2 regions of the Bacillus atrophaeus genome follow, and region 2 is predicted to be linked to the other one. Evidence: a T-box and tRNA genes for the amino acid it is inferred to sense, from the RefSeq annotation. Region 2 holds a T-box; the other holds one or more tRNA genes.
What was found. The T-box of region 2 lies ahead of trpS (tryptophan--tRNA ligase). A T-box ahead of a tRNA ligase gene usually reads a tRNA of that ligase, here a tRNA-Trp.

Region 1: it encodes a tRNA-Trp, which carries the amino acid that the T-box ahead of trpS (tryptophan--tRNA ligase) is inferred to sense. The anticodon was not compared.

Annotation. Positions count from the first base shown of each region.
Region 1 covers NZ_CP154443.1:2,304,578-2,311,302, forward strand. Annotated here, with positions in the region: rRNA gene AAHT65_RS11545 (23S ribosomal RNA) at 1-1,692, shown strand, start outside; rRNA gene rrf (5S ribosomal RNA) at 1,800-1,915, shown strand; tRNA gene AAHT65_RS11555 (tRNA-Asn) at 1,925-1,999, shown strand; tRNA gene AAHT65_RS11560 (tRNA-Ser) at 2,005-2,095, shown strand; tRNA gene AAHT65_RS11565 (tRNA-Glu) at 2,131-2,202, shown strand; tRNA gene AAHT65_RS11570 (tRNA-Val) at 2,213-2,288, shown strand; tRNA gene AAHT65_RS11575 (tRNA-Met) at 2,296-2,372, shown strand; tRNA gene AAHT65_RS11580 (tRNA-Asp) at 2,412-2,488, shown strand; tRNA gene AAHT65_RS11585 (tRNA-Phe) at 2,504-2,579, shown strand; tRNA gene AAHT65_RS11590 (tRNA-Thr) at 2,585-2,657, shown strand; tRNA gene AAHT65_RS11595 (tRNA-Tyr) at 2,676-2,760, shown strand; tRNA gene AAHT65_RS11600 (tRNA-Trp) at 2,771-2,844, shown strand; tRNA gene AAHT65_RS11605 (tRNA-His) at 2,870-2,945, shown strand; tRNA gene AAHT65_RS11610 (tRNA-Gln) at 2,955-3,026, shown strand; tRNA gene AAHT65_RS11615 (tRNA-Gly) at 3,074-3,148, shown strand; tRNA gene AAHT65_RS11620 (tRNA-Cys) at 3,154-3,224, shown strand; tRNA gene AAHT65_RS11625 (tRNA-Leu) at 3,231-3,319, shown strand; tRNA gene AAHT65_RS11630 (tRNA-Leu) at 3,992-4,073, shown strand; gene AAHT65_RS11635 (zinc-dependent alcohol dehydrogenase) at 4,122-5,258, opposite strand; gene AAHT65_RS11640 (spore coat protein) at 5,281-5,640, opposite strand; gene AAHT65_RS11645 (hypothetical protein) at 5,637-5,861, opposite strand; gene AAHT65_RS11650 (sporulation protein) at 5,956-6,725, opposite strand, start outside.
Region 2 covers NZ_CP154443.1:2,578,612-2,585,336, forward strand. Annotated here, with positions in the region: gene AAHT65_RS12980 (peptide-binding protein) at 1-636, shown strand, start outside; gene AAHT65_RS12985 (ABC transporter permease) at 711-1,661, shown strand; gene opp4C (oligopeptide ABC transporter permease) at 1,680-2,594, shown strand; gene AAHT65_RS12995 (YjbA family protein) at 2,811-3,563, shown strand; gene trpS (tryptophan--tRNA ligase) at 3,608-4,600, opposite strand; T-box leader at 4,658-4,869, opposite strand; gene AAHT65_RS13005 (peptide ABC transporter substrate-binding protein) at 5,339-6,725, shown strand, end outside.

The DNA of each region.
Region 1 (6,725 bases), 270 kb from region 2:
CGTTCTAAGGGCTGTGAAGCCAGACCGGAAGGACTGGTGGAGCGCTTAGAAGTGAGAATGCCGGTATGAGTAGCGAAAGAGGGGTGAGAATCCCCTCCACCGAATGCCTAAGGTTTCCTGAGGAAGGCTCGTCCGCTCAGGGTAAGTCGGGACCTAAGCCGAGGCCGAAAGGCGTAGGCGATGGACAACAGGTTGATATTCCTGTACCACCTCCTCACCATTTGAGCAATGGGGGGACGCAGGAGGATAGGGTAAGCGCGGTATTGGATATCCGCGTCCAAGCAGTTAGGCTGGGAAATAGGCAAATCCGTTTCCCATAAGGCTGAGCTGTGATGGCGAGCGAATTATAGTAGCGAAGTTCCTGATTCCACACTGCCAAGAAAAGCCTCTAGCGAGGTGAGAGGTGCCCGTACCGCAAACCGACACAGGTAGGCGAGGAGAGAATCCTAAGGTGATCGAGAGAACTCTCGTTAAGGAACTCGGCAAAATGACCCCGTAACTTCGGGAGAAGGGGTGCTCTGTTAGGGTGCAAGCCCGAGAGAGCCGCAGTGAATAGGCCCAGGCGACTGTTTAGCAAAAACACAGGTCTCTGCGAAGCCGTAAGGCGAAGTATAGGGGCTGACGCCTGCCCGGTGCTGGAAGGTTAAGAGGAGCGCTTAGCGTAAGCGAAGGTGCGAATTGAAGCCCCAGTAAACGGCGGCCGTAACTATAACGGTCCTAAGGTAGCGAAATTCCTTGTCGGGTAAGTTCCGACCCGCACGAAAGGCGCAACGATCTGGGCACTGTCTCAACGAGAGACTCGGTGAAATTATAGTACCTGTGAAGATGCAGGTTACCCGCGACAGGACGGAAAGACCCCGTGGAGCTTTACTGCAGCCTGATATTGAATGTTGGTACAGCTTGTACAGGATAGGTAGGAGCCTTGGAAACCGGAGCGCCAGCTTCGGTGGAGGCATCGGTGGGATACTACCCTGGCTGTATTGACCTTCTAACCCGCCGCCCTTATCGGGCGGGGAGACAGTGTCAGGTGGGCAGTTTGACTGGGGCGGTCGCCTCCTAAAGAGTAACGGAGGCGCCCAAAGGTTCCCTCAGAATGGTTGGAAATCATTCGCAGAGTGTAAAGGCACAAGGGAGCTTGACTGCGAGACCTACAAGTCGAGCAGGGACGAAAGTCGGGCTTAGTGATCCGGTGGTTCCGCATGGAAGGGCCATCGCTCAACGGATAAAAGCTACCCCGGGGATAACAGGCTTATCTCCCCCAAGAGTCCACATCGACGGGGAGGTTTGGCACCTCGATGTCGGCTCATCGCATCCTGGGGCTGTAGTCGGTCCCAAGGGTTGGGCTGTTCGCCCATTAAAGCGGTACGCGAGCTGGGTTCAGAACGTCGTGAGACAGTTCGGTCCCTATCCGTCGCGGGCGCAGGAAATTTGAGAGGAGCTGTCCTTAGTACGAGAGGACCGGGATGGACGCACCGCTGGTGTACCAGTTGTTCTGCCAAGGGCATCGCTGGGTAGCTATGTGCGGACGGGATAAGTGCTGAAAGCATCTAAGCATGAAGCCCCCCTCAAGATGAGATTTCCCATTCCGCAAGGAAGTAAGATCCCTGAAAGATGATCAGGTTGATAGGTCTGAGGTGGAAGTGTGGCGACACATGGAGCTGACAGATACTAATCGATCGAGGACTTAACCACACTTTTGAATTAGTGCTTACGCGTTATCTAGTTTTGAGAGAATAATTTTTAAAAAATCTCTTGCTTTTTCTGAAATACATAGTATAATGATATTTGTCACTAAAATGTCTGGTGATGATGGCGAAGAGGTCACACCCGTTCCCATACCGAACACGGTAGTTAAGCTCTTCAGCGCCGATGGTAGTCGGGGGCTTCCCCCTGTGAGAGTAGGACATCGCCAGGCAGACTTCATTCCGCAGTAGCTCAGTGGTAGAGCTATCGGCTGTTAACCGATCGGTCGTAGGTTCGAGTCCTACCTGCGGAGCCATTAATGGAGAGCTGTCCGAGTGGCCGAAGGAGCACGATTGGAAATCGTGTAGGCGGTAACCCCGTCTCAAGGGTTCGAATCCCTTGCTCTCCGCCACTATTATTTATACATATTTCAAATGAATCAATCAGGGCCCGTTGGTCAAGCGGTTAAGACACCGCCCTTTCACGGCGGTAACACGGGTTCGAATCCCGTACGGGTCATTAAAATGATGGAGGATTAGCTCAGCTGGGAGAGCATCTGCCTTACAAGCAGAGGGTCGGCGGTTCGAGCCCGTCATCCTCCACCATCATTATCGCGGGGTGGAGCAGTTCGGTAGCTCGTCGGGCTCATAACCCGAAGGTCGCAGGTTCAAATCCTGCCCCCGCAACCAATTTTTAAAATCAGTACTCAGAACAGAGTGCATTAAAATGGTCCGGTAGTTCAGTTGGTTAGAATGCCTGCCTGTCACGCAGGAGGTCGCGGGTTCGAGTCCCGTCCGGACCGCCATTTTTAAAAAAGTTTGGCTCGGTAGCTCAGTTGGTAGAGCAACGGACTGAAAATCCGTGTGTCGGCGGTTCGATTCCGTCCCGAGCCACCACCTATGCCGGTGTAGCTCAATTGGTAGAGCAACTGACTTGTAATCAGTAGGTTGGGGGTTCAAGTCCTCTTGCCGGCACTGTGTTTTTTATAAGATGGAGGGGTAGCGAAGTGGCTAAACGCGGCGGACTGTAAATCCGCTCCCTCAGGGTTCGGCAGTTCGAATCTGCCCCCCTCCACCATTTTTATTCTAGGGGCATAGTTTAAAGGTAGAACAGAGGTCTCCAAAACCTCCGGTGTGGGTTCAATTCCTACTGCCCCTGCCACTATATAATTCATCTTAAGACTATGGCGGTTGTGGCGAAGTGGTTAACGCACCAGATTGTGGCTCTGGCACTCGTGGGTTCGATTCCCATCAATCGCCCCATATTATCATTGGGCTATAGCCAAGCGGTAAGGCAACGGACTTTGACTCCGTCATGCGTTGGTTCGAATCCAGCTAGCCCAGTTGTATTTTTAAAACCAACTGCATATGTTATTATAAGTTCTTTAAATGCGGAAGTAGTTCAGTGGTAGAACATCACCTTGCCAAGGTGGGGGTCGCGGGTTCGAATCCCGTCTTCCGCTCCAATTATGGCGGCATAGCCAAGTGGTAAGGCAGAGGTCTGCAAAACCTTTATCCCCGGTTCAAATCCGGGTGTCGCCTTTCTTTGCCGGGGTGGTGGAATTGGCAGACACACAGGACTTAAAATCCTGCGGTAGGTGACTACCGTGCCGGTTCAAGTCCGGCCCTCGGCACCAATTTAACTTAATAAATGTTAAATTGGTTTGCAGCATTTTTGCTATCGAACTTAAACGTATACCTTATATAAAGAGTGATCTACTAACTGTAGATTACTCTTTTTTGTTAGATTTTATTGGTACTATAAAGGCATTTATCAGCGCCTAACAGCAGCGTGGACTTTTCTTTCTTAATGATTTTCGTTGGGAAAGAAAGGTTTTTCTTTATTTCATATAATTACATTCTAAGCTTTAACTTATTTGCAAAATGAGATATAAAGATAAAAGGGGATTAGTCAGTGAGCAGCACAAAACGATGTACTTTGAAGGGATGAAAATTACGTTAGATAGCATATATGTTTCTAAATAGGATGATTCCCCATATTGCGATGAAAGTATCGAATATAGGGCATAATCACTTTACCGTAAGTCCTCACCAGGCAGCTATTATTCCTAACATGTAAAGTGAGCTTTAGCAAAATATCTGAAATCAAAGAGGTTGAGATTAGTTGGAGTAATAATGCAAATCCTTTTTCGTATTATTCTAAAGAAAAGGAGTTTAAAGAAACCGTGATGTTGAGTTAATAGAAGATTCGAGAAATACTTTTTTTAAAAATCTATTGACTCTCTGGATAATGCATGATATATTTATATTCGTCGGTTACATACGAATTGTAAACGGACATTATACTTGCCGGTGTGGCGGAATTGGCAGACGCGCACGACTCAAAATCGTGTTCCTTCTGGAGTGTCGGTTCGACCCCGACCACCGGTATAAAAATGAAAAAAGACGGTATTTCAGAAAATGAAATACCGTCTTTTTTTATGGTTTTAAAAGAACTTTGATTGCCCCGTCTGTTTTGGTGTCAAATACTTCGTAGCCTTTTTTAGCTTGGTCTAGGGGTAAGACATGTGTAATGATATCGCCGGGATCGACTTTGCCTTCTGCAATTAAATTGTATAGGTAAGGCATGTAATGGATAACCGGCGCTTGTCCTGTTCTGATATTGACGTTCCTTTGAAAAATGTCTCCAAAAGGGAAAGCATTGTATCTCATGCCGTATGCTCCGGTTACTTGAATGGTGCCGCATTTACGGACAGCTTGAGAAGCCATGACGAGTGCGCCCATTGAACCGCCGTGAAGCTTTAATCCTGTGGCGAGAAATTCAAGCGGCGACATTTTTCCGTCCATCCCGACACAGTCGATAACCACATCGGCTCCGCCCTGCGTGATTTCTTTCAGATAGCTTCCCGTGTTTTGTTCGTTTTCGAAATTTACGATCTCTACGTTATTTGTCCGTTTTGCATGCTGAAGGCGGTAGTCAATATAGTCGACAGCTATGACTCTTTCAGCACCCTTCAGCCAGGCGAATTTTTGCGCTAGGAGCCCGACCGGACCGCATCCGAGTATAATCACGGTATCTCCCTTTTTCATTCCGGCGTTATCCACGCTCCAATAGGCTGTGGACATGGCATCTGAGAGCAGGACTAATTTTTCATCTTCTACTTCACAGTCATCAGGGATGCGGAAGGGGGTGAAATTGGCGTATGGCACACGCATATATTCAGCTTGTCCGCCCGGATAGCCGCCGGTTGTGTCGGAGTATCCGAAATATGCGCCCATTTCTCCATTGGCGTTTGAGTTGTCACATTGGCTTTCTAACTGATTTTTACAAAAAAAACATTCACCACAGCTCACATTAAACGGGATGATGACGCGGTCGCCTTTTTTTACTTTATGGACGTCAGGACCCGCTTCTTCAACGATTCCCATCGGTTCGTGACCAATAATATAGTCTTCCGGAAAATTTGGTATCATACCGTGAATTAAGTGTAAATCTGATCCGCAAATCGCTGTAGTCGTTAATTTAACAATGATATCGTCTGATTTTTTGATTTCGGGGGCTTTCACTTCTTTGACTCGTATATCTTTAATCCCTTGATACGTCACTGCTTTCATTCAACATGTCTCCTCTGGCTGTCTAGTTATCGGGTGTGGCAAATGTTCCAAGCCGGTTCGTATTGTCGGGAAATAGCTTCAAACCGGCAATATCAATCGCTGTTTGGGCTGATTTCATATCCAATTGAAATTGTTTGTCCGTATCAGCGGGATGAAGCCACCCTTTTTCAATCATGAGGCTGGATAGTTCCCCGTGTAAGTGAATGGCGGCATCTAATTGATGGCGCAGTGCGGCTCTTAGTTCAGGGCTTGCCGTTTCTGTGATGGCTGCCGCGTAATTTCTGACTCCGGTTTTTACTGAGATTAAGAAATCGAGAGCCAGTGCGGAATCAGCAAGATCAGGCATTCCTTTCGCGTTTTGGGGATCTAAGTAATCGTTCAATGAAGGTTACCTCCGTTTCTCGTTGGGGCTTTTGTATATAAAGCTTGCAGCTCAGTAATATCTTTTATCGATTGCTGCACGTCTTTTTCCATGAGTGCTCTCAGTTCTTGATCAAACACAAGTCCCTGCATCATTTTTGACTTCAATAAGCAGACGGTTTTAAAATTAAGGATTTCATGTGTTTCCATTGTTTCGTGGTTTGCCAAACGGTCTTGTGCCATACAACGTTCACCTCCCGGATTCCCGTGTATTCTTTCCTTGTTTAAACCATTTATACAAAATAAAAATGATCCCGAACCATATGGGATCATTTCTTCATTCTGCGTATCGGCTGATGAGCTGATCTAGTCTGTCTGCCAGTCTGTCTGTGCCGGCTTCTAATTCATTTTCACTAAAGTAAACCTCTGTCAGCCGCTCACCATCGTTATACATTTCTTCAAGCCAGCCCGCAAGGCCTCTCGCTTTCCGATCTACTTCTAGAATAAGCTCTAGACCGTCTTCGTGGAGGTGAAATACGGCTTCCAGTTCATCGAGCAGCCCTTTGTAAGGTCCGGAATGCGGGATAAATTCAGATTCCTGCACAAATGGCAGACGCCGGCGGAAATAGGGGGCATGTTCACAGTCCGCCTCATGGAGCCTAAAGCCAATTTCCTGCAGGGCTTGTAATACATTGTTCATCCAAGGGTGGAGATTGACGTGAAACGAATCATAGTCTGATTTATCGATGCCGCCTTCAATATCTAAATCAGTCATGAGAAATACTTTTGTCTTGCCGATAGTAACGGGTGTATCAAGCGGCAGCCGGCAGCTGAATGAAAAAACTTTTTCTTCCCCGGCACCTATCATAAATTCATTTGCCACCCGATGGGAGGTCACAGTTTTATATTTTGTCTCTGCTTTATCATCTTCTTGAATGTTATACTTTGTTTTAACAATGACTTCAATATGACGGATTTGCTGTTCAATACTTCCGCCTTTGACACGGACAGTGCCTCTTACCATTTCTCCGGGACTATAATTTGACTTATGTAAAATCGTATCCACTTTTGCTGCTCCGATTCCTGCGCTTGCAGCCAGTTTCTTAA
Region 2 (6,725 bases):
GACGTACCGGAAAGCCCGCTTTCTTGGAATTACCCTAAAGGCAAAATTCCAACCTTTAACTTTAATCAGAAAAAAGCTAAAAAGCTATTGAAAGAAGCCGGATGGAAAGATACGGATGGAGACGGCATCCTGGATAAAGACGGAAAAAAATTCTCTTTCACCATTAAAACAAACCAGGGGAATAAAATTCGAGAAGATTTAGCGGTAGTAGTCCAGCAGCAGTTAAAAGAGGTGGGCGTTGAAGCGAAGCCGCAAATTGTTGAATTCAGTGCGCTGATTGAGCAAACAAGTGCTCCGAACTGGGATTACGACGCGTTGCTTCTGGGCTGGAGTCTTGCAACATTCCCGGATCAGTACACCATCTTCCATTCAAGCCAATCTGAAAATGGTTTAAATAATATTTGGTATAAAAACAAAGAGGTCGATAAGCTTCTTGAAGAAGCTAAGACCATTACAGACCGAAAAGAATATCAGAAGAAATATGAAGAAATTTATAAGCTGATAGCCGAAGATCAGCCGTACAGTTTCTTATTCTATTACAATTATCACCGAGCGATTCCATCCAATATGCAGGGGTATGTATTCCACCCTAAAAATGATTTATATCATATTGAAAAATGGTGGCTTGATCAATAATAATAGCATTTTCCAGAAAGGGAAGGGAATTTCTTCCTTCTCTTTCTCATTTTATTTTAAAAGGGGACAAGTGTATGGTTACATACGTTATTAGAAGAACATTAATGTCTCTGCCGATTCTTTTAGGAATTACCATATTGTCTTTTGCTATTATGAAGGCGGCGCCAGGTGATCCGATGTCCCTGATGATGGACCCGACCATCAGCCAAGCAGACAGAGCAAAGTTTATTGAAAAATACGGATTGAATGATCCTGAGCCTGTTCAGTATTTAAAATGGCTCGGAAATATGGTTCAAGGCGACTTTGGTACGTCTATTGTTAAAAAAGGCACCCCTGTTTCCGAATTAATTCTTTCGCGCCTGCCCAATACGCTGGTGTTAATGATATTCTCAACCTTTGTCGCTCTTCTGATTTCGATACCATTTGGTGTTCTTTCTGCGAAACGTCCTTATTCTAAACTTGATTATGGTATTACGTTTACTTCATTTTTAGGGCTGGCAATACCGAATTTCTGGTTTGGATTAATCCTCATTATGTTTCTCTCTGTAAATCTCGGGTGGTTCCCAACTGGCGGGGTCGGCACATTAAATGCTGATTTCAATATATTTGACAGGCTTCATCACTTGATTCTGCCGTCATTTGTTTTAGCAACGGCAGATATGGCAGGCATTACGAGATATACCAGATCCAGTATGCTTGATGTAATGAAACAGGACTATATACGGACTGCTCGCGCGAAGGGATTTAGAGAAAATAAAGTCATTTTTAAGCATGGTTTGCGAAATGGCCTTCTTCCTGTTATTACGATTTTCGGTTTGATGATTCCTTCGTTTATTGGAGGAGCGGTTGTGGTTGAGCAAATTTTCACTTGGCCGGGACTTGGCAAACTATTTATAGATTCAGCGTTTTCCAGAGATTATCCGGTCATTATGGCAATGACAGTCATTTCTGCTGTTTTGGTAGTCGTCGGAAATTTAATTGCCGATATTTTATACGCATTGGTCGATCCGCGTATTGAGTATTAACAGAGAGGGAGAGATAACATGTCACAACCAAATACTGCGACACCCTCTAATGAGGTTAAGCTGAAGGAAAACATTCGTGAAAAACCAGAAACAATGACAAAAATCTTTTTTGAAAAGTTTTTTAAAAACAAACTGGCTGTAGCAGGAGGATTTATATTAACGATTATCATTCTGCTGGCGGTGTTTGCGCCATTCGTTGCGCCTTATTCACCAGAAAGCCAGAGCCTTATCAATAAATTAAAGCCGCCGAGCGCTCAAAATCTGATGGGGACAGATAAATTCGGCCGCGATATCTTTACAAGAATCTTATATGGGGCACGTGTATCGTTGCTTGTAGGATTTGCTTCTGTAATAGGTGCGATTACAATCGGTACGGTCGTTGGGGCGATTGCCGGATATTTTAAAGGAATTGTGGACGCCATCTTGATGAGAACGGTTGATGTAGTACTATCCATTCCTGATATTTTTCTTCTGATCACATTAGTAACGATATTCCAGCCGGGGATGGATAAACTGATTTTGATTTTTTCATTAACAGGGTGGACAACGACGGCGCGTCTTGTAAGGGGAGAGTTTTTATCACTCCGCTCAAGGGAATTTGTTTTAGCTGCTAAAACGATCGGGACAAGAAATTACAAAATTATCTTTTCGCATATTTTGCCTAATAGCCTCGGACCGATTATTGTGTCTGCTACTCTTAAAGTAGGCGGCGTCATTTTAGCGGAGTCAACATTAAGCTACCTGGGCTTCGGCATCCAGCCCCCGATCGCAAGCTGGGGGAATATGCTGCAGGATGCGCAAAACTTCACGCTTATGATTCAAGCGTGGTGGTACCCGTTATTTCCCGGGCTATTTATTTTAATTACCGTTCTGTGCTTTAACTTCGTCGGAGATGGGCTGCGTGATGCGCTTGATCCGAAAAATATTAAATAAAAGAAAAACGAAACTAATGTCAGAATCAGTGACAAAAACAAAATGAAAAGCAGGTTTCTATTGTGAGATTATCTTCATAGAGAATCTGCTTTTTATTATGCCTGAAAAAATAATAAGTCGACCGCCGCTTATATATTTCATCATTTTCATTGGAATAATTTCTCTCTTCCTTGCCTATACTGTGGACAACAGTTTTTATAAAGTGAGGGGTCAGAGATGTTATTTCTTCATGATGTGTGGGTGAATTGGTTTGAAGGGGAAGAGAATGGCTACAATGTATGCCACTTTCACGAATGGCGCAAGGAGGATACGGTAGAGCTTTTGGATCAGGTGCCTCTTTTGAGAGTCCCGTCGGTGTTGTATCATTACATAGAAAATGATCTATCAGAGCTTCCGAAAGAATTGCTCGATGGTGTCCATCAAAAATCGTATATCAGAAAAAACCATGAGCGGACGAAGCTTGAGTACTGCTTTGTGGTGACGGACGGAATCGGCATCTTGGCCGTTGATACAATCGGCTATACCATCCCGGTCAGAAAAAGCCGCCTGATTCCGAGACAGGAACAGCTTGTATATGAAATGATTAAGGATGTAGAACCTGAAACCTATGAATTTGAACCGAACAAACTGGAATCTTCTAAGGAATACCACATTTTGTCCTTGGCGCCGGAGCATGTCAGAGGGCTGACGAGGAAAGAACGCCAAATTAAACAGCTCATGTTTATGGCGCTTGATCAGCTGAAAGGGCTCAATAACAGAGCCGAGATCGCTTATTGGTACACTGAATGGAATCCGCATATGTACGGGCAGATCAAGAGAATGAGCTTTGAAGAGATATGGAACATGCTTTACAACGAGACAATCGAAGGCTGGTCGGACAAGCATCTCTCGTTTTGCGAAAACCTGATAAAAGGACAGCCGTTTTTCGAAAAGTTATGGGAAATGGAAAATGAATCGAAAGTGAATTAAATAAAAACCGCTCTTTGCTTCAAAGCAAAAAGCGGTTTTTTCAATTAGCGTCTTTTCCGTCCGAGACCCATTGCGTTCTCCATTTTTTTCAGCATTTTGCCGGCTGTTTTGTTAGCGCGTTCAGCGCCTTCATCAAGAATCCGGTCTAATTCATCTGTTTCGATTAATTCGTAATAGCGGTCTTGGATCGGCTTTAACGCACCGACTACAACCTCGGCTACATCGCTTTTAAACTCGCCGTAGCCTTTGCCTTCATATTTCGCTTCAAGCTCTTCAACTGTAGTGTTGCCAAGGATTGAATAAATCGTAAGAAGGTTTGAAACACCGGGCTTGTTTTCTTTATCAAATTTCACAATACCTTCAGAGTCCGTCACAGCGCTTTTGATTTTCTTTTCAAGCTGCTTTGGATCATCAAGCAGTGTGATAAACGCTTTTTGGTTTGGATCTGATTTGCTCATTTTTTTGAGGGGATCAGCCAGAGACATAATACGCGCCCCGACCTTCGGAATCTTAACCTCAGGAATCGTGAAAATATCGTTATATTTTTTGTTGAAGCGCTCGGCAAGATTTCGCGTCAGTTCAAGATGCTGCTTTTGATCCTCGCCGACAGGAACAAGATCTGTGCCATACAGCAAAATATCACCGGCCATTAACGGCGGGTATGTTAACAGTCCGGAAACAACGGCTTCCTTGCCTTTAGACTTGTCCTTAAATTGCGTCATGCGTTCGAGTTCACCGATATAAGCGACACATTGCAGCATCCATCCGGCCTGGGCATGAGCGGGTACCTCTGATTGTATAAACAGTGTTGCTTTTTCAGGATCAAGCCCGACTGCCAAATACAGCGCCGCAAGATTACGTATATTCTTCCGCAATTCAAGACGGTCCTGGGGAACTGTAATCGCATGCTGGTCAACGATACAGAAGTAACCGTTATAGTCGTGCTGCAAGTCGACAAATTGTTTCATCGCTCCAATATAGTTGCCTAGTGTTACTGAGCCGCTCGGCTGAATGCCGGAAAAAATCGTTTTTTTCATTTGAACATCATCCTCATTTCTACTGCATAATAAAAAAGGCCCATTCTCCCTCTATAAAAAAGGGACGAATGAACCGTGGTGCCACCCTGATTATTCCATTAAAATGGAATCACTCCAGACGTTGGTAACGGAGACTGCTCCGTCTGAGCCTACTTCAAGTTCGGTCAGCTGCTCCAAAGTCCATTCCACATTGCCCATTATCTGCTCCCAGCATCGCAGACTCTCTGTAAACGGGGTGAATGTGTACTACTCTTTTTCATAGCAAAGTTTACATTTGATTGCTTCATTATAAATCAATTATAACCAAATGTCATCAAGTAAAAACACCATTTTTACCAATTTATTTGTAGCTGCCCATCGAATAGCACATGTCTTCAGGCCGCTAAATGATAAAGAATATCAATGATTTTCCGCTTATTATTATATGTAAAAAGCATTACGAACTGGAAAATCTCAAAAAAATTTAGTCAATTTCCGCTTTAAAACATCGAAGTATATCTCGTTTTTGAGAGAAAAACTGACGAAGTTTAAATATTTTAAATTGAAAAAATAATATTGCAATAAATTATTTGTTTCATTATAATGAACTTGTTCACTTCTTTGTTACAGCTTTTTTACAAAAAATAATCAGAATAGACGGAACTGAGTAAATGTTACGAAAACATAGGTTCATTTGTCTGATATTTCTGAGGATTTAGCCGTAAGGAGCTGAAAAATTATTTTAGGGGGGCTACTTCATTGAAGAAGCGTTGGTCGATTGTAAGTTTGCTGCTTATTTTCACTCTCGTCTTAAGCGCATGCGGCTTTGGCGGCGGAACTAACAGCAGTGGTGATGGTAAAGACAGTAAAGGGAAAACAACACTGAATATAAATATTAAAACTGAGCCTTTTTCACTGCATCCTGGATTGGCTAATGATTCAGTGTCCGGCGGAGTCATTCGCCAGACTTTTGAAGGATTGACTCGTATCAATTCAGACGGGGAACCTGAAGAAGGAGCAGCTTCAAAGATCGAAAAAAGTGACGATGGAAAAACATATACCTTTACGATCCGTGACGGCGCGAAATGGTCAAACGGAGATCCGGTAACTGCCGAAGATTTCGAGTATGCCTGGAAATGGGCGCTTGACCCGGCGAACGAGTCACAATATGCTTACGAACTTTATTACATCAAAGGCGCTGAAGCTGCAAACACAGGCAAAGGCAGCCTTGACGATGTTGGTGTAAAAGCGGAAAACGACAAAACATTAAAGGTTGAATTGAATAACCCGACACCTTATTTCACTCAGTTAACCGCGTTCTATACTTATATGCCGATTAATAAAAAAATTGCAGAGAAAAATAAAAAATGGAACACGAATGCCGGTGACGATTATGTCTCAAACGGGCCATTCAAATTAGCGTCATGGAAACACAGCGGTTCTATCAAACTTGAAAAGAACGACCAGTATTGGGATAAAGACAAAGTCAAGCTGAAAAATATCAACATGACCATGATTAATAACAACAACACTGAGCTGAAAAAATTCCAAGCGGGAGAGCTGGATTGGGCGGGTATGCCGCTTGGGCAGCTTCCGACAGAATCACTTCCAAGCTTGAAAAAAGACGGTTCTCTTCATGTAGAACCGATTGCGGGAGTGTACTGGTACAAATTTAATACTGAAGCTAAGCCATTGAATAATGTGAACATCCGTAAAGCGTTAAGTTATTCAATCAACCGTCAATCTATTGTTGAAAATGTGACGCAAGGAGAGCAAATCCCGGCTACGGCTGCCGTTCCGCCGACAATGAAGGGATTTGAAGACAACGACAAAGGCTACTTCAAAGATAATGATGTTAAAACGGCAAAAGAATATCTGGAAAAAGGGCTCAAAGAAATGGGTCTGAGCAAAGCATCTGAACTGCCGACGGTTAAAGTATCTTACAACACGGATGACGCCCACGCGAAAATTGCTCAAGCCGTCCAGGAAATGTGGAAAAAGAACCTTGGCGTCAATGTAGAGCTTGATAATTCCGAATGGAATGTCTACATCGACAAGCTTCACAGCCAAGACTATCAAATCGGCCGTTTGGGCTGGCTTGCCGATTATAATGACCCGATCACCTTCCTTGAATTGTTCAAAGATA